DNA from 2 places in the Bacillus sp. MUM 13 genome. Region 1 is predicted to be linked to the other one. Evidence: riboswitches for the same ligand, from Rfam matches in the RefSeq annotation. Region 1 holds a riboswitch; the other holds the start of a gene.
What was found. Region 1 has a riboswitch for lysine ahead of BIV59_RS09855 (amino acid permease). Riboswitches for the same ligand answer to the same signal wherever they lie in the genome.
Positions count from the first base shown of each region.

Region 1 (11,588 bases):
TCAAGTGTTTCAGGATTCAGCTCCAGGATTTCCTTGCCTTTTTTCAAAAAGAAGCCCTGTCCGGACTTGCTTCCAAGCCATCCTTGATCAAGCATTTTTTTCATGAAATCAGGCAATTGGAAAACTTCTTTTTCTGCTCCATCTACCTGGTCATACACATTTTTGGCAACATGTGAAAAGGTATCTAAACCTACAACATCCAAAGTGCGGAATGTAGCGCTTTTCGGCCTTCCGATCATCGGGCCAGTTACTGAATCCACTTCACCTACGCTATAGCCGCCTTCAAGCATTTCACGGACAGTCACCAATAGCCCGTATGTACCAATGCGGTTCGCGATAAAGTTTGGTGTATCTTTTGCTTCTACAACGCCTTTGCCTAATATATCTTCACCGAATTGCTTCATGAATGACAGCACTTCAGGATCTGTGAATTGAGTAGGGATCACTTCCAGCAATTTTAAATAACGTGGCGGATTGAAGAAATGGGTGCCGAGGAAATTTTTCTGAAAGTCCTCTGAACGGCCCTCTGCCATAGCTTCAATTGATATCCCTGAAGTATTAGAGCTTATAATGCTTCCAGGCTTGCGGTATTGATCTACTTTTGAAAAAACATTTTTTTTGACTTCCAGATTTTCAACAACAACTTCAATGACCCAGTCAATATCTTTGAGGCGCTCCCAATCATCTTCCAGGTTTCCTGCTTCAATAAGAGCGAGATTTTTTTTCGCAGTCAATGGAGCCGGTTTCTGTTTAAGAAGCTTAAGCTTGGCTGTTTGGCTGATCCGGTTGCGTACCTGTTTATCTTCCAGTGTTAAGCCCTTTTTCTTTTCATCCTCAGAAAGCTCCCGAGGAACAATATCTAATAATAAAGTTGGAATGCCGATGTTAGCAAGGTGTGCAGCAATTCCTGATCCCATTACTCCTGATCCAAGAACTGCAGCCTTTCGTATTTGACGAACCAAAATCATATCCCCCTTACGAAGTGTATTGAATGAATGCTCATTCATTTTTCTCGCAAAAAAATATAAATTCATTTTCCCTATAATAACTATAGAATATTTTAGAAAATTCCGCAATCAAAAAATACCAGAAAATTTGAATTTATTGTCCATTACTTTTTTGAAAATAACTTCCTCTCATGATTGGCGGCTTCTCTGCAGAAACTATTATAGAACGCGAGGTGAAATAGCATGAAAAGAAAACAAGATCCCACAAAGGCTGCAGTAAGTGCTGCCAGCGTAAAAGGAAACGCCGGTCCATCTCCGGAGCAAGGCGGGAAAAATAAGGTGAACAGCCAGAACAATCAGTATAAAAGATAAATTGAAGCCAATTTCCTGCATCAGGCTTCTTTTGACGGATAGCTGAACCTGCATTTCCGGACAGTCATACCCCGTTTACCTTTAAGAAGCAAAGCGGGGAAGCTTCCCGTTTTATCGGGGAAAAGCCATGCTTATGGCGGCCTGGCTTTTCCCTTAAACGTTTATTTAAAAATTCCTTTTAATACAAAGGCAACATTGGCAGGCCGCTCTGCCAGGCGCCGCATGAAATATCCGTACCAGTCTGTTCCATAAGGGACATACACACGCATCTTATAGCCTTCTTTAGCAAGTTCAAGCTGCCGTTCATTGCGGATGCCGAACAGCATTTGAAACTCGAACTGGTCGTTCGGAATATTATATTCCTTTACCAGTTTTTTGGTGTACTCAATTATAGCATCATCATGGGTGGCAACTGCTGTATAGTTACCGTTCAGAAGATGCATTTTTATGATTTTTTTGTAGTTATCATCTACATCCTTCTTTTCCGGAAAAGCAACCTCAGGTGATTCCTTATACGCACCTTTTACAAGACGGAGATTTGGGCTGTATACATTCAGGTCTTTAATATCCTGTTCAGTCCTGTAAAGATATGCCTGGATGACTGTGCCAATGTTATCGTATTCTGATTTAAGCTTCTTGAAAATATCAATTGTTATTCCGCATCGGGCGAAATCTTCCATATCAATCGTGACAAACACTTGATTTTCCTTTGCCGCTTCCAGAATTCTCCTCATGTTATTCATGACAACGCTCTCATTTATATCCAGACCCATTGATGTCATTTTAAGAGAAAGCTGAGAATCCAATCCGCGCCTGCCGATTTCCTTGATTGCCACAATGCAATTATCCGCCATTTCATTGGCTTCCTTTTCATTATCCACAAATTCTCCAAGGTAATCGATAGTTACAGACAACCCCTTATTATTTAAATCCTTTATAACTTCTGAAGCAAGCTCAACTGTTTCTCCTGCTACAAATCGGGAAGCGCCGAACCTCAAACCATATCTTTTGGCCATCTTGGTCAAGCCTCTATTTTTAGATAAAAAGAGAAAAAAATTCCTCATTGTTTGTTCCATATTGCATCCCCCTGAAAACGGTTTATAGTTTGTTAAAACAGAAAATAACCAAAATTTCGACACCATTATTTTATCATTTAAAACTATATTTGGATACAAATTATTGAGGTATATACCACGGGGAACAGGGAAGTTTATAGAGGAATGAATTTGACAAGGAGGCAAAACCATGCAACAGCAAAATGCAAATCAAAACCAGCAAGGCGCCAGTGCACAAATCATGCAACAGCCGCCCCAAATTTTATCTTCAAAAGATGCCATGTATTTGACAGACATGCTCTCCTGGAACCTGCTGGCTGTAAAAAAGGCCCGCTTCTTCGCCGAACAGTGCCAGGACCAGAAAGTGGTGGAGGCACTGAATCAATGTGGCCAAATGCATCAGCGCCACTATGAAACCATCCTTTCACATTTAAATAAAGGACAGCAATCAAGCGGAAATCAGCTCCAATAAACATTTATAGAACAGGAGAATATAAGATGCCAGATCAGAATAAGATTCAAAATCCGGAAACATCCGTACCAAAGACAGCCCAAATGAATGATCGCGACTTTTTAAATGATATGCTTTCTACAGAAAAGTATTTTAATTCTTCATATTCTATTGCATTAAATGAAGCCAGCCATTCAGGGCTTTACAACGAATTGCTGAACATTTCCACTGAGACGAAGAATATGCAGCGCACATTGTATAATTTAATGTTCGAGATGGGATGGTATTCTCTTGAAAAAGCGGAACCTCAGAAAATAAGCCAATCATTTCAGCAGTTTACGGGTTATAAAAACCAGCTTCCCTACAGCCAGCAGGAGCTTCAATAGCATAATCTTTTCAAATAGGCTGTTTTCGTAAACTTTGTTGCTATGGATCAAGGGCTGATTTCCGCTCCAGGATGCTCGCTTTCCGCGGGGAGGCGGTGAGCCTTCTCAGCTTCCCGCTAATCCCGCATGAGTCTCGCACGTTATACTCCAATCAACCCGGTATAACAACGGGATCGCATCACAGAACATATTAAAAAACAAAAGTTCTTAACTTGCACAGGGCACCAAGGCAGACTTGGCGCCCTGCATTATGTTAATGCTCATTTAGTTAGAACAGATTCTGTTCTATAAGATCTGTTTCTTTTTGACTCGTATAGCCGGTCATCTGCAAGCTGTATGAAATCCTGGAGCGTTTCCGGCATATTCGGCCTTATAGTTGCGATTCCCGCACTAACTGTCACATAAGGTTTATGAAAAGATGATTCGTGGGTGATCCGGAGATTTTCAACTGCAGACATCAATTCTTCAGTAAGCTTCCTCCCAGAACGGTAGTCTGTATACGGCAAAAGAACAGCAAATTCCTCCCCGCCGTATCTGAAAACCGTCCCCTTTTCGCCCGCAGCTTTTTTTAAAGCCTCAGCCGTGCTTCTTAAACAGGCATCACCCTCAATATGGCCATAAGTATCGTTATAGCTTTTAAAGCAATCAATATCCAGCATGATTAATGAAAGATCACCTTTTTTATCCTTCATTTCCCTCCAAAGCTCTTTAATAAGAATGTCAAAGTAACGGCGGTTGGGAATCTCCGTTAAACCATCTGTAAGTGACAGATTCTGCAATTGCTTATTCTTCTCTTTTAATAAGTGATCCACCCTCATGACTTCAGTGATTTCTGTAAAAGAAAGAGCAGTTCTGCTACTGCCTGCAGAGGATGAAAAAGGCTGCCACTGAACAATAAGCCACTTTTCAATACGCCCAGTTTTTTTGCTTTTTAGGCCTATAATTTCTTTTTGTCCCGCTGCATGGTTTTCCAGCCCGAGGAGAATAGGGCATGTTTTTTTTACCTTGCCGTCTCTGTCTGTAACATCCCAGATGCCGGCAAATCCTTCTCCGCTTTCTATTCCAAGAATTTGTTTTCCTGCTTCATTAAGAGTAAGGATCTTCCCCTCCGCATCCGTAACTCCATATCCGCCTGGTATGCATGGTTCAAGATGACCTGGCTTTTGGAAGGAACGTCTATTTACATAACCTGCAGCACAGACAATATGCAGAAGAATGAACAGCAGCCAGACAAGCCCGTTGTTTTCTCCGTAAACCGCAGCAGCAGCATCTATTAAAATCAAAATAATAAAATCAAAAGGGAGAGAAATTCCAAGGTGATTTTTCCTAATCCCATTCATGTACCTGTCCTCCCGCTGTTCTCGAATAGTATATAGTACCCTGATAATCAGGATAAAAAACCCAAAAACAAGCCTAAAAACCCACTCCAAAATACACAGAAAGCGCAAGCGCATGGTCTGCCCTAGTCCTGTGTCAAACGGCAAAAAAAAGACAAGCACATAAAATGCGCTTGCCCTCCTAACATACAGACTCTGCCGATTAGGAATCAGTTGAGAACATATATTTTTTATAATGGTAACGGATGCTGAAGATAAGCCCCATGCCAAGCATGTTGCCCATCAGCGAGCTTCCTCCATAGCTAATGAATGGCAGCGGGATACCTGTTATCGGCAGGACACCGATTGTCATTCCAATGTTTTGGAATACGTGAAAGGTAATCATGCTGATAATGCCTACACAGAGGTACGTATAGAAATTGTTCTTGGTATCCATGCCTATTTTCGTAATGTGATAAACGAGCAAAAAGAATAAACTGATGACGATGCTCGAGCCGATGAATCCGAACTCTTCCCCTATAACGGTGAAAATGAAGTCTGTATGCCCCTCTGGAAGATAGACCTCGCGCCCGTCCAGACCCTTTCCTGTCGTCTGTCCCGAACCTATTGCCAATAGGGATTTGGTTAATTGAAAGCCTTCATTGCTTTGATAATTATAAGGATCGATCCACGAATAAATCCGGCCTAATTGATATTGCTTTACTCCCAAATATTTATCCAATATTTTCGGCTGCCATAAAACCAGATAAATGATAACTGCTCCAAAGGCTGCTATTCCCGAAAAAATCGGTACGATAATTTTCCAGGAGATTCCGGATATAATAACCATACCGGATAAAATCGCTATTAATACGAGAGATGTTCCAAGGTCAGGCTGCTGCATGATTAATGCCAAAGGAATGAGTGTTACGATTCCGAGCTTAATGAGAAGCCAAAAATCCGTCTGGATGGTTTTGACCTGATTCTTAAGATGATGGCTTGAACTGACATTTGCCAGTGCCATGATCAGAAATATTTTCATAAACTCCGACGGCTGCAAGGAGCCCATTGCCGGGACTTTGAACCAGCTTTTAGCACCATTAATGGGCGGGGCTATGCTTGCGGGTGCAACTATAAGTAAAATAAGGAGAAAAATCCCAAATCCATATGTATACCAGGATATTTTCTTTAGCTGATCAGAATCAAGGGTAATGGTAGCGGCAATTAAACCCGCGCCTACTCCATACCAGATAATCTGTTTTAACAAAAAGTTTTCGCCATGATACTGTCCTGACTTCTGTGCACTGTATATGGAAATAGCACTGGCTATAAACATAAGAAATAATATAAATGCCAAGCCGTAATCTAATCGTGTGGAACCATTTTTTTCTGATTTCATGATAACTCTCCCTTAAAGAGGACAACGCAAATAATCCAATTAAAATACACCTTCTCATTATACTTTAATCAGACAAAATCTCAACAATATATAGGCCTGGATATTTTTTCTTATTTTTCCCGCAAGATTATTTTCGTGAACAACGTTGATCTTGAACAAATGGCTGTTATCCTCTTCAGGAAGCTCCTTTCCCCGGGGTCTCACCTTCCCGATTCCCACACTTACGCTCCAGTCACCGGATTTATCAATACGTTCGCCGCACAGATTCATAAAATCTATAAGAAAAGAGACTTTCTTAAAAAAGAGAAAAATCCGATTGATTAACCCTTTTCTGGCGGAGCCTTTTAACATCAGGTAAAATATGAGAAAGAGCAAAAAAAGAATGGTGATAAAATGGCAAATATCCGGCAGATTGCACAGCTCGCTGGAGTATCAGTGACAACAGTTTCAAGGGTGCTCAATAATCACCCATATGTAAGGAATGATAAAAAAGAAGCAGTCCTTCGTGCTATTGAGGAATCTCAATATTCCAGGAATATAAATGCAGTCCACCTTTCCCGGGGGAAAACCAATCTGATTGGGGTTGTCACCCCTTATTCCAACCACCCTTACTACGGGGGAATCATTGAGGGCATCTCTAAGAAAGCCCAGGAGGCCGGCTGCCATTTGGTGATTTTCCAGACGGATTATATAAAGGAAAAAGAACAGGAAGCACTGGAAATGCTGAAAATGAAACAGCTTGATGGTGTCATCATCTGCTCAAGAAGCAGCGATATTTCCCTATTAAAGGAATACTTGGCTTACGGGCCCATCATTTTGTGCGAAGATACGTCACAGACAGCTTTTTCATCGGTTAGCATTGACCACTATGCTGCCTTTTCCTGCGCACTCATGCATTTAGCAGAAAAAGGACATAAAAAAATCGGCTACAGCCTTGGAAGAAAAAACAGCAGAAATAGTTCCCAGCGTACAAAGGCATATAGAGATATGATCCAGAAATACAATGCAGAGTATCAGGAAACCTGGATATTCGAAGGCTGCTATACCATGAAGGACGGCGAAGAACTTTTTCATAAATGGAGTATGCTGAATAACAGGCCAGATGCCTTGATCATCACCAATGATGAAGCTGCAGCCGGTTGTATGATTGCAGCAAGAAAGTCAGGGATTCAGATACCAGAACAATTAGCAATTGTTGGTTTTGACAATAACTATATTTCAAAAATGCTGGATATTACAACCGTTTCTTTGCCGCTAGAACAGATTGGAATAACTTCCTTTGAGCTTCTTAGCAGCCAAACTGAAACCCGGCAAGTGAAGCTGGATTACTCACTTATCGAGAGGAAATCAGTTTAAGCTGCACTTTCCGCTTTTCGCAGTAAAAGCCAGGAAAGGTAAAATAAAACTATTGCGGAATCACAAAAACTCATTTATACTGCTAACATATCAAACCGGCATCGCTGCCGGACTTAATTGAATATTCCTCATTAACCGATGAGGTAGAGGCCGCGGCTTATATCAGTATAACGGACGAGATACAGTGAATATTAAAGACTCCGTTAAAAAGGATAAGCTGCCGAAGAGTGGAATCATTCCTGTTTTTCCACTCTGGCGATGTTTTCGAACAGGAACATCACTGTCACGTTTTTATAAACGTGGGGAGCTATCTTCGGAAGGATTACACGGATATACAGCCGTCGATCTTTTTCGACGGCTGTTTTTTGTGTTTTCTTCCAAATCTAAAGGAGTGTAATACATGACAAAGCAAGCGGGGAACCAAAATAACCAGCTGAAAAGAGGACTGAAGGCAAGGCACCTCAGCATGATTTCGCTAGGCGGCACCATTGGCACAGGGCTCTTTTTAGCAAGCGGGGGAGCCATCCATACAGCAGGACCCGGCGGAGCTCTGGCAGCTTATGCAGCTATTGGCATTATGGTGTATTTCCTTATGACTGGCCTGGCTGAGATGGCAGCCTTTATGCCTGTCGCCGGATCATTCAGGGTGTATGCTAATAAATTTGTGGATCCGGCGTTCGGATTTGCGCTTGGCTGGAACTACTGGTATAACTGGGCAATTACTATAGCAGCTGAGCTTTCTGCAGCCGTGCTTATTATGAAATTCTGGTTTCCTGACTCTCCTTCAAGTCTTTGGAGCGCCATTTGTTTAATCATCATGTTTCTTTTAAATTATCTGTCTGTTAAGGGTTTTGGAGAAGCTGAATTTTGGTTTTCTTTGATTAAAGTAATAACTGTCATTATCTTTATTATTGTCGGATCTTTAATGATTTTTGGAATTATGGGCGGCAAAGCCATTGGTTTCGGTAATTTCACAATTGGAGACGCTCCTTTCCACGGAGGGTTCCTGACTATCCTTGGCATCTTTATGGCAGCAGGCTTCTCTTTTCAGGGAACAGAGCTTTTAGGAATTGCCGCGGGCGAGAGTGAAAATCCCCGAAAAACCATACCTAAGGCAATCCGCCAGGTGTTTTGGCGTATTATTCTGTTTTATATACTGGCTATCCTGGTGATCGCGCTCATTATCCCTTATACCAATAGCAGTCTTTTAAGCAGCGATGTTGCTGTCAGTCCATTTACATTAGTTTTCCAAAAAGCAGGATTGGCATTCTCGGCCTCCGTCATGAACGCCATCATACTGACAGCTGTCTTATCAGCCGGCAATTCAGGAATGTATGCTTCTACAAGGATGCTATGGGACATGGCCCGCGAAGGGAAGGCCCCGCGCTTCTTAGGAAATCTAGATAAAAGAGGCGTTCCGGTAAATGCTTTGATAGTGACTGCACTTGTCGGTACACTTGCTTTCTTGACGACATTCTTTGGCGACGGAGCCGTTTATATCTGGCTTCTGAATGCCTCAGGTATGTCAGGCTTCATCGCATGGGTCGGAATCGCAATCTGCCATTATCGCTTCAGAAAAGCGTATGTGGCTCAGGGAAGAGATTTAAATGAACTTCCCTACCGTTCAAAATGGTTCCCATTTGGACCGCTTTTTGCCCTGGTCATTTGCATCGTGATTATATTAGGGCAAAACTATACCGCCTTCACAGGCAGCTCCATTGACTGGAGCGGTGCATTAGTTTCCTATATCGGCCTTCCGCTTTTTCTCATATTCTGGCTTGGACATAAATTCATTTACAAAACAAAGATGGTTCCTTTGAAAGAGTGCGATTTTGAAAATGAACTTTAAGAAATAAGCGTTTTATATCCAATCAGGTGTTTAAAAAAATGGGCTGTTTTTGTAAACTTTGTTGCTATGGAACAAGGGGTTGATTTCCGCTACAGGATGCTCCAATCAACCTGCTTTAACAATAGATTTGCCCTCGAAAACTTATTAAATAACAACAACTTTTAAGAAAAGAGCCAAAAAATTACACAGGGAAAAGCATTCGTAATTAGCCATGCGCTGTACACGAATGCTTTTCCTTTTTTATTTGGCATCAGCATGCGAAGCATAAGTGCGAGCCACCTGCTTAGATTCAGCGGAACAGGTGTGACCCTGCATGCGCAGCCGGGGATGCTCCCCCCCCTCCACGCAGAAAGCGAGCATCCTAAAAGCAAAAACCGGCCGCCTTGTTTCATAGCAGCAAGGTTTACGAACTTAAAAAGCACTGCCGCAACTAATTTACATACGCGGAAATAGATCCGGCACTAATGGCAAAGACTAAAAAAGGCTGCTCCGCAAAAATCCCAAATACTTCATATTATGAGGGAATCCTTCCTTTAATATTAAGGAGGCATTAAGGAAGGATTACAGTTTCAATATAAATAAAGACACAGCCATTTTCCCTTCCCGTTTTGCCTTATGATGGTGAAGGATTAAATAAAAAAATATCAGGAAAAGAGACATGAGCAGATATATGAACCCCTTGCGCATCTTATTTTTCACATTTATTTTCATTTTTTCGGCTTCTGTAACCCATTCTGATGCTTCATCACTGACAGCTCCTGTCATCACAAGCGGTGCTGGCGTTGTAATGGATGCTAAAACCGGAAAAATTCTATTCGGCAAAAATGCTGAGCAAAAAATGTACCCTGCCAGTTTGACGAAGGTAGCAACAGCCATTTACGCACTGGAAAAGGCAGACCCAAGAGAACTTGTAACTGTCAGCGAGAAGGCAGCTAATGAAATTGGCTCTTCCGTATATATTGAAAAGGGCGAAAAGATACAGCTGAAAAAGCTTATCGAAGGTTTTTTGATTAACTCGGGCAATGATGCCGGAGATGCAATTGCTGAACATCTGTCTGGCAGCGAAAAGCAATTTGCCATTGACCTCAATCGTTTCTTGAAGAGTGAGGTGCATGTTCAACACACACATTTTACCAATCCGCATGGTCTCTTCAATTCTCAGCATGTAACAACAGCAGAGGATCTTGCGAAAATCACCCGGTTCGCACTTCAGAACCCTGATTTCAGAACCTTTATAGGAACTAAAGAACTGCCTTGGCATGTTAAAACCTGGAATACGACACTGGTTACCCATCACAAGCTTCTAAAAGGCGAATTCCCATATGAAGGCATCACAGGCGGAAAAACCGGTTACGTTCGCCAGGCCGGGCATACTCTGATAACTACAGCCCACAGAAACCAGCTGGATTTGATTGCAGTCACATTGAAAAATAATTCTTCAAAAAATGCCTATCTAGATACAGAAAAACTGCTGGACTATGGTTTCAATCATTTTGTGACAGCAAAGCTCAATAAAAACGAAAAGTTTAAACTGGCTGACACAACCTACTCATTAAAAAATGATGTCTATTATACACAGGCAAAAGCCGACCATCCAAAAGTCTTAGCTATGAAAGACGGAAAACTTTCCATAAAAAACCAAGTGGGCCAGGTTATCCAATCCTTTAACCTCCAGCATATTGCATATGCTGAGGAAAAGCCGGATCTAAAAAACGCTCATTCAAAGCCCACGCCAGCACGCCATGCTTTTTTCTCTCTTTGGTCAATAGCGATATGGGTTCTTATCATCGTTATATTGACGATCATTATCCAATCGATCAGGAAAAGAAAGAAAAAAGATAAATAATAACATAAAGCAGATACATGAAAGAAGATCAAATTGATCTTCTTTTTTGTGCGTCATTCGGCTGGCTTACCCTAACCTCCCCAATAGGCTGCTGCTGCAGGAGAAATAAACAAAACCAGCAAAAAAAAAACGGCGAAACCAAAGGTACTTGGCTTTGCCGTTTTTTAATTTATCTTGCATCAGGAAAGATGCGCTTGATTGTCTGGCTAAATTCATCTGCAAACCCTTTTACGGGTTTACCGTTCTTGAAATCATTAGCATAGTTATCCAAACGCTGAACAAAGTCCGGGCTGATTGACACGTAAACTTTGTCAACAGATTTGTCGCTTGCTTTAACCTGATCTGCTATCTTATTTTCCAGGCTGCCAGTAACATCTTTAACATTCTTATCAGCCAGCACTGCACCTACATATGCAGTATGGTCTGCCAGAACTACTCTTGCATGCTTGACGTCTTTCAGTGCTTCCACACGATTAGCTACTTTATCAGAGAAGCTGTAATCATTGTCATGACGATTTGTCATTTGATTAATAGTACCATCATTTGCAGGATCATTATTCATAATATCAGGGCGGTTATTGTCTCCAGTATTCCTGACATCAATCATGTTA
Region 1 is NZ_MLYQ01000031.1:29,070-40,657, forward strand. It holds gene BIV59_RS09820 (3-hydroxyacyl-CoA dehydrogenase/enoyl-CoA hydratase family protein) at 1-962, opposite strand, end outside; gene BIV59_RS22775 (YuzL family protein) at 1,191-1,319, shown strand; gene BIV59_RS09825 (proline dehydrogenase family protein) at 1,481-2,395, opposite strand; gene BIV59_RS09830 (hypothetical protein) at 2,565-2,846, shown strand; gene BIV59_RS09835 (spore coat protein) at 2,873-3,211, shown strand; gene BIV59_RS09840 (GGDEF domain-containing protein) at 3,472-4,551, opposite strand; gene BIV59_RS09845 (FtsW/RodA/SpoVE family cell cycle protein) at 4,751-5,926, opposite strand; gene BIV59_RS09850 (LacI family DNA-binding transcriptional regulator) at 6,320-7,282, shown strand; lysine riboswitch at 7,419-7,600, shown strand; gene BIV59_RS09855 (amino acid permease) at 7,683-9,131, shown strand; gene BIV59_RS09865 (D-alanyl-D-alanine carboxypeptidase family protein) at 9,790-10,977, shown strand; gene BIV59_RS09870 (YhcN/YlaJ family sporulation lipoprotein) at 11,147-11,588, opposite strand, start outside.

Region 2 (11,588 bases), on a different contig from region 1:
TGTTTCATTTTAATATGTAATTTAGTTAAATTCTGCTTTAGGGAGGCCACTTCCGAGTCAGAAAAATCGATAAGAAGGTCTCTTAAATAATCCTGGCGTTTTTCAATAACTTCATCTATGATTCTCTTGCCTTCATTTAAAAGGTGAATCCTTACAACGCGTCGGTCTTTTTCATCCTTCACCCTTTGGACAAGCTCATTCTTCTCCATACGGTCGACAAGATCCGTTGTCGTGCTGAACGCAAGGAACATTTTATTCGACAGCTCGCCGATTGTCATATCGCCGTCCTCAGAAAGCCATTGAAGCGCCACAAATTGCGGCGGAGTGATTTTATAATTATTTAAAATTTCTCTTCCCTTTTGTTTGATGAGGGATGAAACATATCGCAATTCCTTCTCAACTTCAGCAACATTCACGTTTTGCCTTGCATCGCCCATAAAAACAGCTCCCTATACTTTCATAAAAACTTATAATACTCTCATTGTGCTTGAAAGTGAAGGAAATTTCAAGATTCATTCATTATTAAGCTGAATGGATCAGGATCATAAGGCCTAAGTTTCTTCCATAATAAAAGCAGCAATCAGGAGCTAATAACCATGATACATTCAATCATCGTTAATCGTTTCCTGAATTGCTGCTCAAGATTAAGCACTTTTGCATGAGGGTTCCTGGTCTTCTAGGTATTAGAAAAACAAGCGGTCCGCGTTTCCGCATTGCCTGCACCGGGCGCCAAAGCAAGATTCTGATTCTGTAAAAAACCTTAAAGCTTCAATTCTCCCATGCGAAGGAGTTCTATTACAGCTTGTGAACGTCCTTTGACTCCAAGCTTCTGCATGGCATTCGATATATGGTTTCGAACTGTTTTTTCGCTGATAAATAATTCACCTGCGATTTCTTTCGTTGTTTTGTCTTGAACTAATAACTCAAATACTTCTTTTTCTCTCTTGGTGAGTAGTGGCTTATGAGTGAATTCGTTCTCCTTCAAATATTGTAACCCTCCTTGCCTTCACCAGCATAAAACCCGGAGCGGGTAACTTTTTAGTCTCGATATAGTATGTAGCTGAAGGAAGGTGAGTGACTGCAATCAGCAAAGGAACCGAACTTTTATTTTAACTCCGCTGAATTGTGCGTTCTTCTCTATTCATAAGATCAATGCTCTCCTGCGGCCAGGGGATGGCTTTTCCTGTCGCTTTTGATATTTGGACAATCGTTCCTCTCCCCGTTAAACAAATGGTACCGTCCGCTTTCTTGCCCATATAGTGGATATCCGCAGAGGAGTTTCCGATTCTTTCAGCTTTCACATGCACAGTCAGCTCATCATTGAAAAAGATTTGAGCCAAAAAGTCACACTGCAGATCTGCCACAACCGGAATGGCCTCACTTCCATCCTTCACCCACTCCTGCATAAAGCCTAAGCTTTTAAAGTACTCAATCCTCGCTTCTTCAAAATAAGTAAAAGGCACCGTGTTATTTAAATGGCCGAACATGTCTGTCTCAGAAAAACGTACCTTGATGCTATGACTAAAATGAAAAGATGCAGCCCACTCTTTCAAATCATGGATATATCCTATTCTGCCCATTATGTCGCTCCTCTTCTTAAAAATGAATGGTTATTCATTCATTTTATATAAATTATCTTGAAATGGAAAGTGATTTCCCCTACATTCCTTCTATTATTGGCTCTTTTCTTGAAAAAAGCTCTTTTCTTAAAGAATGTTATTTTTTAATACGTTCTAAAGGCAATCCATTGTTAAAGCAGGCTGATTGGAGCATCCTGTAGCAGAAATCAGCCACTTGTTCAGGCAGCAACAAAGTTTACGAAAACAGCCTTAAAAAAAGAATCTATATCGCAGAGGATATAGATTCTTTCATCATTATACCTGATCGCTTCCGAAGAAATTACGGAACGATTGAAGGGTTGTGTCACGGTTAAGCGCTGCGATCGATGTGGTCAATGGAATGCCTTTAGGGCATGATTGAACACAGTTTTGAGAGTTTCCGCAGTTGGCAAGGCCACCATCTCCCATGATGGTATTCAGACGTTCCCCTTTATTCATAGCGCCAGTCGGATGGGCATTGAACAGGCGTACCTGTGAAAGCGGCTGCGGTCCAATGAAGCTTGAATTGCTGTTCACATTCGGACAGGCTTCAAGGCATACCCCGCATGTCATGCATTTGGATAATTCATATGCCCATTGGCGCTTTTTCTCCGGCATACGCGGGCCAGGGCCTAAATTGTATGTTCCGTCGATTGGAATCCATGCTTTTACTTTCTTTAATGAATCGAACATGCGGCTGCGGTCCACCTGCAAATCCCGGACAACAGGGAATGTGCGCATTGGCTCAAGCCTGATCGGCTGCTCCAATTGATCAACCAAAGCTGTGCATGATTGGCGCGGTTTGCCATTGATCACCATCGAACAAGCTCCGCATACCTCTTCAAGGCAATTCATGTCCCAGGCAATTGGCGTTGTTTTCTCGCCTTTCACAGTGACAGGATTACGCCGGATTTCCATTAATGCAGAAATAACGTTCATGTTCGGGCGGTAATCCAGATCAAATTCCTCTGTATAAGGGGCTGTGTCAGGTCTATCTTGTCGAGTGATTACAAAACGTACTGTTTTTGTCTCAGCCATCTTTTCTTCCCCCTGTTAATGTTTTGTAGAATAATCGCGTTTACGCGGTTTGATAAGTGAAATATCCACTTCTTCATAATGGAAAGCCGGCGCTGATTTAGGACCCGTGAAGTTAGCCATAGTGGTCTTCAGGAATTCCTCATCATTACGCTCAGGGAAATCAGGCTTATAGTGGGCGCCGCGGCTTTCATTCCGGTTCAATGCACCGATCGTGATAACACGGGCCAATTGCATCATATTCTGAAGCTGTCTTGTGAATGATGCACCCTGATTGCTCCATTTGGCTGTATCGTTAATGTTAATATTTTCAAAGCGTTCCATAAGTTCAAGGATCTTGTCATCTGTAGCCTGCAATTTATCATTGTAGCGCACAACTGTAACATTATTAGTCATCCATTCTCCAAGTTCCTTATGAAGAATATACGCATTTTCTGTGCCGTTAAGCGACATGATGCCGTTCCATTTTTCTTCCTGTTCCTTAACAGCCCTGTCAAAAACAGAAGATGGAATGGAATCTGCGCCTTTTTCAAGGCCTTCGATATATTTAATCGCATTAGGGCCGGCAACGCTTCCGCCGTAAATGGCTGATAGAAGGGAGTTGGCTCCTAAACGGTTTCCGCCATGCTGTGAGTAATCGCACTCGCCTGCAGCGAAAAGACCCTGGATGTTCGTCATTTGATCATAATCTACCCAAAGCCCGCCCATTGAATAGTGAACGGCAGGGAATATTTTCATAGGCACTTTACGAGGATCCTCGCCCATGAATTTTTCATAGATTTCAATGATTCCGCCAAGTTTAATATCCAATTCCTTAGGATCTTTATGGGAAAGATCAAGGTACACCATGTTTTCTCCATTTATGCCGAGCTTCATGTTTACGCACACATCAAAGATTTCACGTGTGGCAATATCACGCGGCACAAGGTTGCCGTATGCAGGATATTTCTCTTCAAGGAAATACCATGGTTTGCCGTCTTTATATGTCCAGACACGTCCGCCTTCTCCGCGCGCTGATTCACTCATCAGGCGAAGCTTATCATCGCCAGGAAGTGCTGTCGGGTGAATCTGGATGAATTCTCCGTTAGAGTAAGTGGCACCCTGCTGATACACGATGGATGCTGCTGATCCTGTATTGATCATCGAGTTCGTCGATTTACCGAAAATGATTCCAGGGCCGCCGCTAGCCATGATGACTGCGTCGCCAGGGAAAGATTTAATTTCCATGCTTGTTAAGTTTTGAGCAACTATGCCCCGGGCGATTCTTTCATCATCAATTACCGCTCCAAGGAATTCCCAGCCTTCATACTTGGTAACAAGGCCTTCCACTTCATATCGGCGCACCTGTTCATCAAGCGCATACAAAAGCTGCTGTCCTGTTGTGGCACCTGCAAAAGCGGTACGGTGATGCTGGGTTCCTCCGAATCTTCTGAAATCCAGCAAGCCCTCAGGAGTACGGTTAAACATAACACCCATACGGTCAAACATATGGATGATGGAAGGCGCTGCCTCACACATTGCCTTTACCGGCGGCTGGTTTGCAAGGAAATCCCCGCCGTAAATTGTATCGTCAAAATGGACTAAAGCAGAATCTCCTTCACCCTTTGTATTTACTGCACCATTGATTCCGCCCTGGGCACATACAGAGTGGGATCGCTTAACAGGAACCAATGAAAATAAGTCAACCTGCTGTCCGTGCTCTGCCGCTTTGATTGTTGCCATTAAGCCGGCCAATCCGCCGCCGACGACTATGATTTTACCTTTACCCAAACTTGCTCACTCCTTCATTTCGAACTGTCAAGCTATATATCTGTCATTTTCTTTATACGAATGCTAGAATGGCTCTTACGCCAACATATGAAATTAAAACGAAGATTACTAAAGTAACATAAGTAGAGACTCTCTGAGATTTAGGAGACACCGTGATGCCCCAGCTGACTGCGAAAGACCATAATCCATTAGAGAAATGAAAAGTAGTAGAAATGATTCCGACAATATAGAAAACTACCATAAATGGATTGGATAAAATATCACTCATCATGTTGAAATCTACTTCTGCACCCATTGCTGCCTGAATTCTGGTGGACCAGATATGCCAAACAATGAAAATCAGAGTGATGATTCCTGTTAAACGCTGCAGCATATACATCCAGTTGCGGAAAAAGCTGAATCTGCCAAGGTTGTTTTTAGCTGTGAATGCAATATAAATTCCGTACACTGCGTGATAAATCAGCGGCAGGAAGATCAATACTGTTTCAAGAACAACCCTGAACGGCAGGTTTTCCAAAAAAGCCGCTGCTGAATTGAATGAATCCGGCCCCTTTGTTGCCATGTAATTCGTTATCAAGTGCTCCAATAAAAACAAACCAATTGGGATAACTCCAAGCAGTGAATGCAGCCTGCGATTCCTAAATTCCCGATTTTGTGCCACTAAGTGCCCCCCCTTAATAATAAAGATCATGCAGATATTTTCTTCTACTTTTATCCAAAAATACAGCGAACAAAATTCTACACTATCCACAATGTTCTGACATGTTCATTTTACTCCTACGATTTGGAAGCGTCAAGAAAACGGATACAATATTTCTTTTGTGAAATAGAGTTTTTTTTTTGAATATTCACCCGCGAAACTTATTATATAACAACTGCCCACTCTTGCTTTCTCACTATATAACAATATTTCAAAATAATATAATTTATTTTTTCCATGTATCTATCTTTTTGATAAAATATACTGAATCATAACTAAAATTGTTTATAATGGAGATAGAGAAAAGAGGGGATATATACCATGAAAAAGAATAGTCCTGCTTTATTGGAAACCCTGCAAAACGATGAATTCCAAATCCCCGCATTTGGCTATGAGCTTATCAGGGAAATTTTGCTGCCTGATATACTCGGCAAAGATTCCAAACAAATCATGTACTGGGCCGGCAAGCAATTAGCAAGGAAATTCCCGCTTAACGGAGTGGACGAAGTTATTGAATTCTTCGTTAGCGCAGGATGGGGCCAGCTTGAAATAGTGAAACAATCAAAAGATGAATTGGAAATGTCTCTCAGCGGCGAGATTATCGACAGGCGCCTTGATATCAGCCATGAATGCCATTTTGGACTCGAAACCGGATTTCTTGCAGAACAAATCAGCATGATCAAGAAATTCCATTCAGAAGCGTACGAAGAAACAAAACGAAGAAATAAAAAAGTGGCCTTTCTCGTTAAATGGGATATCAAGGATCCCATTTAACGGGAAGGCCATTCATGAAAAGGAGGTTCACTCATCTAAGCGATGCCTGCCGGGCATGGCCGGAAATTATTCCAGATGGGCGATCCTCTTATTTTTTTAGGCTGTTTTCATAAAACTTTGCTGCACAGCAGACCGGTATCCGCTTCAGGCGATGTAACAACAGGCTCGCCTCTTTAAGTTACTTAAATAGTTCTCGGGGCAATTCCATTGTTATAGCAGGTTGATTGGAGCGGAAGGTGCGGAGACTCCTGCGGGATCAGCGTACGCCCCGCGGAAAGCGAAGCACCCTGGAGCGGAAGTCAACCCCTTGTTCCATAGCAGCAAAGTTTACGAAAACAGACTTTTTTATGATTTGCGGGCAAATCCTCCATTAATAAAAAGGTTTATGCTTTTACACGTGCAGGCTCATCAAGACGGAATGCTTCATGAAGCGCCTCGACCGCTTTCACCATATCCTTTTGGTCCACAACCGTGGAAACCTTGATTTCCGATGTACTCACCATTTTTATCACAATGCCATTCTGCGCCATGCACTCAAACATTTCCGCGGCAACGCCCGGGTTAGAGACCATGCCGGAGCCTACAATAGACACCTTTGAAAGGCCGCTTTCCGTTTCGACCCTGTCAAATGGCAGATTGCTTTTGTTTTTCTCCAGTACATTCAGCGCGTCTTCCACATCATTGCTTTTAATGGAGAAGGAAAGATTAATAGAATCCGTATCTGTCATGCTTTGAATAATAATGTCCACATTAATGCGGTTTTCGGCCAATGTTGTGAAAATGGTGGATAGCGTTCCGATATTGCCTGACAAACCAAAAATGGTGACACGTGTAATACGATCTTCAAAAGCAATTCCTCTTACAATCAGATTTTGTTCCATCGATGCTTCCTCCTCTATGATCGTTCCTTTTTCCTTTTCCATGCTTGAACGCACTTCAAGCTGAATTTGATAATTTTTTGCAAACTCCACTGCTCTCGGATGCAGCACTCCTGCACCAAGATTGGCTAACTCGAGCATTTCATCATATGAAACGGACAGCAGCTTTCTGGCTCCTTTTATGTAGCGGGGATCTGTTGTATACACGCCAGTTACATCTGTATAAATATCGCAGCGGTCAGCATGGAGAGCGGATGCAAGGGCAACAGCCGTTGTATCAGACCCGCCTCTGCCAAGCGTCGTAATTTCCCCGTTGGCATCCACACCCTGAAAGCCTGCAACAACAACGATTTTTCCTGCTTCAAGAGCTGCCTTCACCCTCGCTGTTGCTATATCCGAAATCCTTGCATTTGAATGGACGGCTTCTGTATTGATTCCCGCCTGCCATCCTGTATATGAAACAGCATCATAGCCTTTAGCCAATAATGCCATTGTTAAGTAGGAGATGGTCACCTGCTCTCCTGTGGATAAAAGCATATCCATTTCCCGTTTGGATGGAGCAGCTGATATTTCTTTTGCCATGGAAACCAGTTCATCCGTGGTTTTCCCCATAGCGGACACAACCACCACTACCTGGTTTCCTCTTTCTGCTTCTTCAATGACCCTGTTTGCAGCATTTTGTATTCTCTCAATGCTTCCTACTGATGTTCCGCCAAATTTCTGGACAATTAATGCCATTATGCTGCACCCTCTCCGAATTTGTTTACCATCTTTAAATACATGTATGCTTCCTTTTTCCGACGCAAAAAAAGCAATGAGAAATATCTCATTGCTGTGGAAAACGTAGAAACAATACGCCTAGCACAGTGAGATAGCTCTCCAGAATTTTCATCCTGACAATCTGCCATTTATTCAATGTCAGACCAGCAAAACAAGTATTGAGCCTTGTTTTGCTTCGGCGATTTCCCCTTTCGCAGCCTTTCGCAGAAGCTCATCCTTCTCCCGGCTGTTACTCTTGAAACCCGCACCTCTATCAACACTTTAAAACAGTAACGTTTTAATCATGTAAAATTCACTATGATTATAGCACAGGAAATTCCCTGCATCAACTTTATTCTTGCAATTTTCTAACGATTTCCTGAGCAATTGCAGCCGGAATCCCCGCTTCCCGGATTTCCTCTGCCGTAGCTTCCCTCATTTTCTTAACAGATCCGAAATGCTTCAGGAGCTGTTTCTTTCTCTTCTCGCCAATCCCGTCAATCTCATCGAGCAAGGACTGAAAGGCATTTTTCCCGCGGATCTGGCGGTGAAAGGTGATGGCAAAACGGTGGACCTCATCCTGGATCCGCTGAAGAAGATAAAATTCCTGGCTTCTTCTGTCTAATGGAACAAGCTCAAGAGGATTTCCAATCATCAGCTGTGAGGTTTTATGCTTATCATCTTTAACAAGCCCTGCTAGAGGAACATCCAAGCCCAGTTCGTTTTCTAATATATCCCGCACACCGTCAACATGGCCCTTTCCTCCATCAATGATAATCAAATCAGGCAGGGGAAGCCCTTCCTTCAGTACCCGGGTATATCTCCGGCGGACAACCTCCCTCATGGATTCGTAATCATCCGGTCCCTGGACGGTTTTAATTTTATATTTCCGGTATTCGCGTTTTTCCGGTTTTCCGTCAATAAAGACAACAAGAGCTGAAACAGGATTGGTTCCCTGGATGTTCGAATTATCAAATGCCTCGATCCTGTGCGGTGTATAAATGCCAAGATGGGACCCAAGGTTCTCCACAGCCTTGATCGTCCGGTCTTCATCCCGTTCAATCAACGAAAATTTCTCCTGGAGGGCAATGTTCGCATTTTTATTGGCAAGCTTTAAGAGATCCTTCTTTTGGCCTCTTTTCGGATGAACAATCCTCACATCCAGCAAGCGGCCGGCAAGCTCAGCATCGACAGATTCCGGCAGCAGAATTTCCTTTGGCTTAAAATGGCTTGGCATTGCGTAAAATTGTCCAAGATATGTCAGAAGCTCCTGTTCCGGTTCATCATAAATCGGAAATAGGGAAACATCACGCTCAATCAGTTTGCCCTGCCTGACAAAGAACACCTGTACACACATCCATCCTTTATCATAGGAGTAGCCAAAAACATCACGGTCCGTAAAATCATGAGTCATCATTTTCTGCTTTTCCATCGTTACTTCAATATGGGCAATTTTATCGCGGTATTCCTTTGCTCTTTCAAAGTCGAGATTTTCAGCAGCAGCATGCATTTTCTCTGTAAGCTCTTTTTTGATTTCCTGATAGCCGCCATTTAAAAAACGGGCAATATCGTCGGTCATTTTTTTATATTCTCTTTCTTCCACATCATACACACATGGTGCCAGGCACTGGCCCAGATGATAGTATAAACAGACCCTGTCCGGGAGGGTATTGCATTTTCGGAGCGGGTATATCCGGTCCAGCAGTTTTTTTGTCTCATTTGCGGCAATTACATTGGGGTATGGCCCAAAATACTTTCCCTTGTCCTTCTTGACCTTCCTTGTAATAATCAGCCGGGGATGCTTTTCTGCCGTCAGCTTGATGAAAGGATAGGTTTTATCATCCTTCAGCATGACATTATACTTCGGGTCATGCTTTTTGATTAAATTCAGCTCAAGGATCAGCGCTTCAATATCTGAAGAGGTTACAATGTATTCAAAATCCTCTATTTCATTAACAAGCCTAAGGGTTTTACCGTCATGGGAGCCTGTAAAATAAGACCTGACCCTGTTTTTTAGAACCTTTGCCTTGCCCACATAGATGATGGTCCCTTGCCGGTCCTTCATCAGGTAGCAGCCAGGCTGGTCAGGAAGCAGTGCAAGCTTGTCTTTGATCCTCTGATTCACTTCTTCACCTTCTTTTCTGTCTCAAACTTTGATCTATATAGTGAAATACACATCAGCGAATTTTCTCTTTCCATGCTGATGATTGGTTATAATCGGGACTTTTCCTGGCAGCAGCTCCTGCTAAAAAAGGGAATTGCTGCTCAGGGAACATTCATTCTATTTTTTCATACTTACTTTCTTAAATATACTACATATCAGCAAAAAAGGCAGGCTGTGATGCTTTCCATTTCCGCCAGCCAAACATCAAAAGGCGGGATAACAAAATACTTCAGAAACACTCTCTGATAAAGATATTTTATAAGAACCGCGCAAGCTTCTATGGTCGCGCAGCAACTGGCAGAATAATTAGAAAATGTTGCCGGTTGTTTCTTGCTTTAAAATGTATAACAATTGAAACAGCAAGACAACATCTTACATACACAGGAGGGAAATATGAAAAACAATAGATTGTTACTTTCATTAACAGCATGCTTGGCCATTATTTTTTCTGCGGCGACTATTCATCCTTCTGATTCAAAGGCAAGTGCAAGCACCCATGATCCAGTTATCTTCATTCACGGAGCAGGCGGCAATAGTTCAAACTTTAACAGCATTAAAAATTACCTGAAGACTCAAGGCTGGTCTAATGATGAACTATATGCCATTGAAATGGCTGATAAAACTGGGAACAGCTTAAATAACGCAAGACAGCTCGCGCCATTTGTAGATGAAGTGTTAAAGAAGACAGGAAAGAGCAAGGTCGATATTATCGGCCATAGCGCAGGAGGCATCAATACCCTTACCTATATCCTAAATGGAGGAGGAAGCAAGGTAAACGATGTGGTAACGCTTGGTTCGCCAAACAAGTTTATAACTTCGAAAGCCCCGGCAGGTACAGATCCTAAACATAAAATCCGCTATACTTCGATTTACAGTACCAGCGATATTGTTGTGCCTACATGGCTTTCAACACTTCAGGGAGCGAAAAACGTTCAGATCAGCGGTGTAGATCACGTGGGATTGATTTTTAACAGTAAAGTCAATGCACTGATAAAAGAAGGACTGAATGGCGGAGGAACAAATTCAAATTAACACAAGTATTTCCTAATGCTTAAACTGGGGCAGGCAGGATTATATAAAAAAGATGGCTTCTGTTATCAGGAGCCATTTTTTAAAGGCTGTTTTCTTAAACTTTGCTGTTTTGTACAAGGCGGCTGATTTCCGCTCCAGAATGCCCGTTTCCTCCATGCGGGCGGAGAGCCTTACAGAACAAACTATAAACTTCCGCTTTTCCCCATACAAAAAGCACCCTATAAAGCAGTCTTTTTTTAAAGCGCCTGCTCTATAGGGTACTTGCATGAAGTATTTATATCTTAAGCATGCTTGGAGATTAATTCAGATAAAGCTTCTTTTGGCTGGAAGCCGACAACTTTATCTACAACTTCTCCGTCTTTAAGCAAAATTAAAGTCGGGATGCTCATAACGCCGAACTTGCCAGCTGTTTCCTGGTTTTCGTCAACATCAAGCTTAACGATTTTAACTTTTTCTCCCATTTCTGAATCAAGTTCTTCAAGAACTGGAGCGATCATTTTACAAGGTCCGCACCATGGTGCCCAAAAATCTGCAAGAACTAGACCTTCGTTTGTTTCTGTAGAGAATGATTGATCTGTAACATGTGAAATAGCCATATTATTTAGCCTCCTAATTTTACGTTGATTACGCCCGCACCATAAGGATTACATAAAAAAATACATCAAAAAGCATGCTGGAAAGCGCCTGTTTCCCATTTCTTTGGGGACGCATTTATCCATTAACAAGCTTAATCGCACGAATGCATCTTGTTCATCTTTATGGAAGCGGCTCGGTTAAAACTTACAAACAGTATAACACCATAAATATATGAGATGCTATTAATTTGCTTCACTGCTCATTTTACCAAAATCAGCTGAAAATTATACGGAACCCCGCCC
Region 2 is NZ_MLYQ01000022.1:4,637-16,224, forward strand. It holds gene BIV59_RS07030 (MarR family winged helix-turn-helix transcriptional regulator) at 1-437, opposite strand, end outside; gene BIV59_RS07035 (helix-turn-helix domain-containing protein) at 761-985, opposite strand; gene BIV59_RS07040 (acyl-CoA thioesterase) at 1,110-1,580, opposite strand; gene sdhB (succinate dehydrogenase iron-sulfur subunit) at 1,875-2,636, opposite strand; gene sdhA (succinate dehydrogenase flavoprotein subunit) at 2,652-4,403, opposite strand; gene BIV59_RS07055 (succinate dehydrogenase cytochrome b558 subunit) at 4,456-5,064, opposite strand; gene BIV59_RS07060 (YslB family protein) at 5,425-5,877, shown strand; gene BIV59_RS07065 (aspartate kinase) at 6,261-7,493, opposite strand; lysine riboswitch at 7,620-7,796, opposite strand; gene uvrC (excinuclease ABC subunit UvrC) at 7,867-9,639, opposite strand; gene BIV59_RS07080 (esterase/lipase family protein) at 10,072-10,710, shown strand; gene trxA (thioredoxin) at 10,992-11,324, opposite strand.
Region 2: linked by a shared signal. The riboswitch ahead of BIV59_RS07065 (aspartate kinase) and the one ahead of BIV59_RS09855 (amino acid permease) in region 1 are both predicted to bind lysine.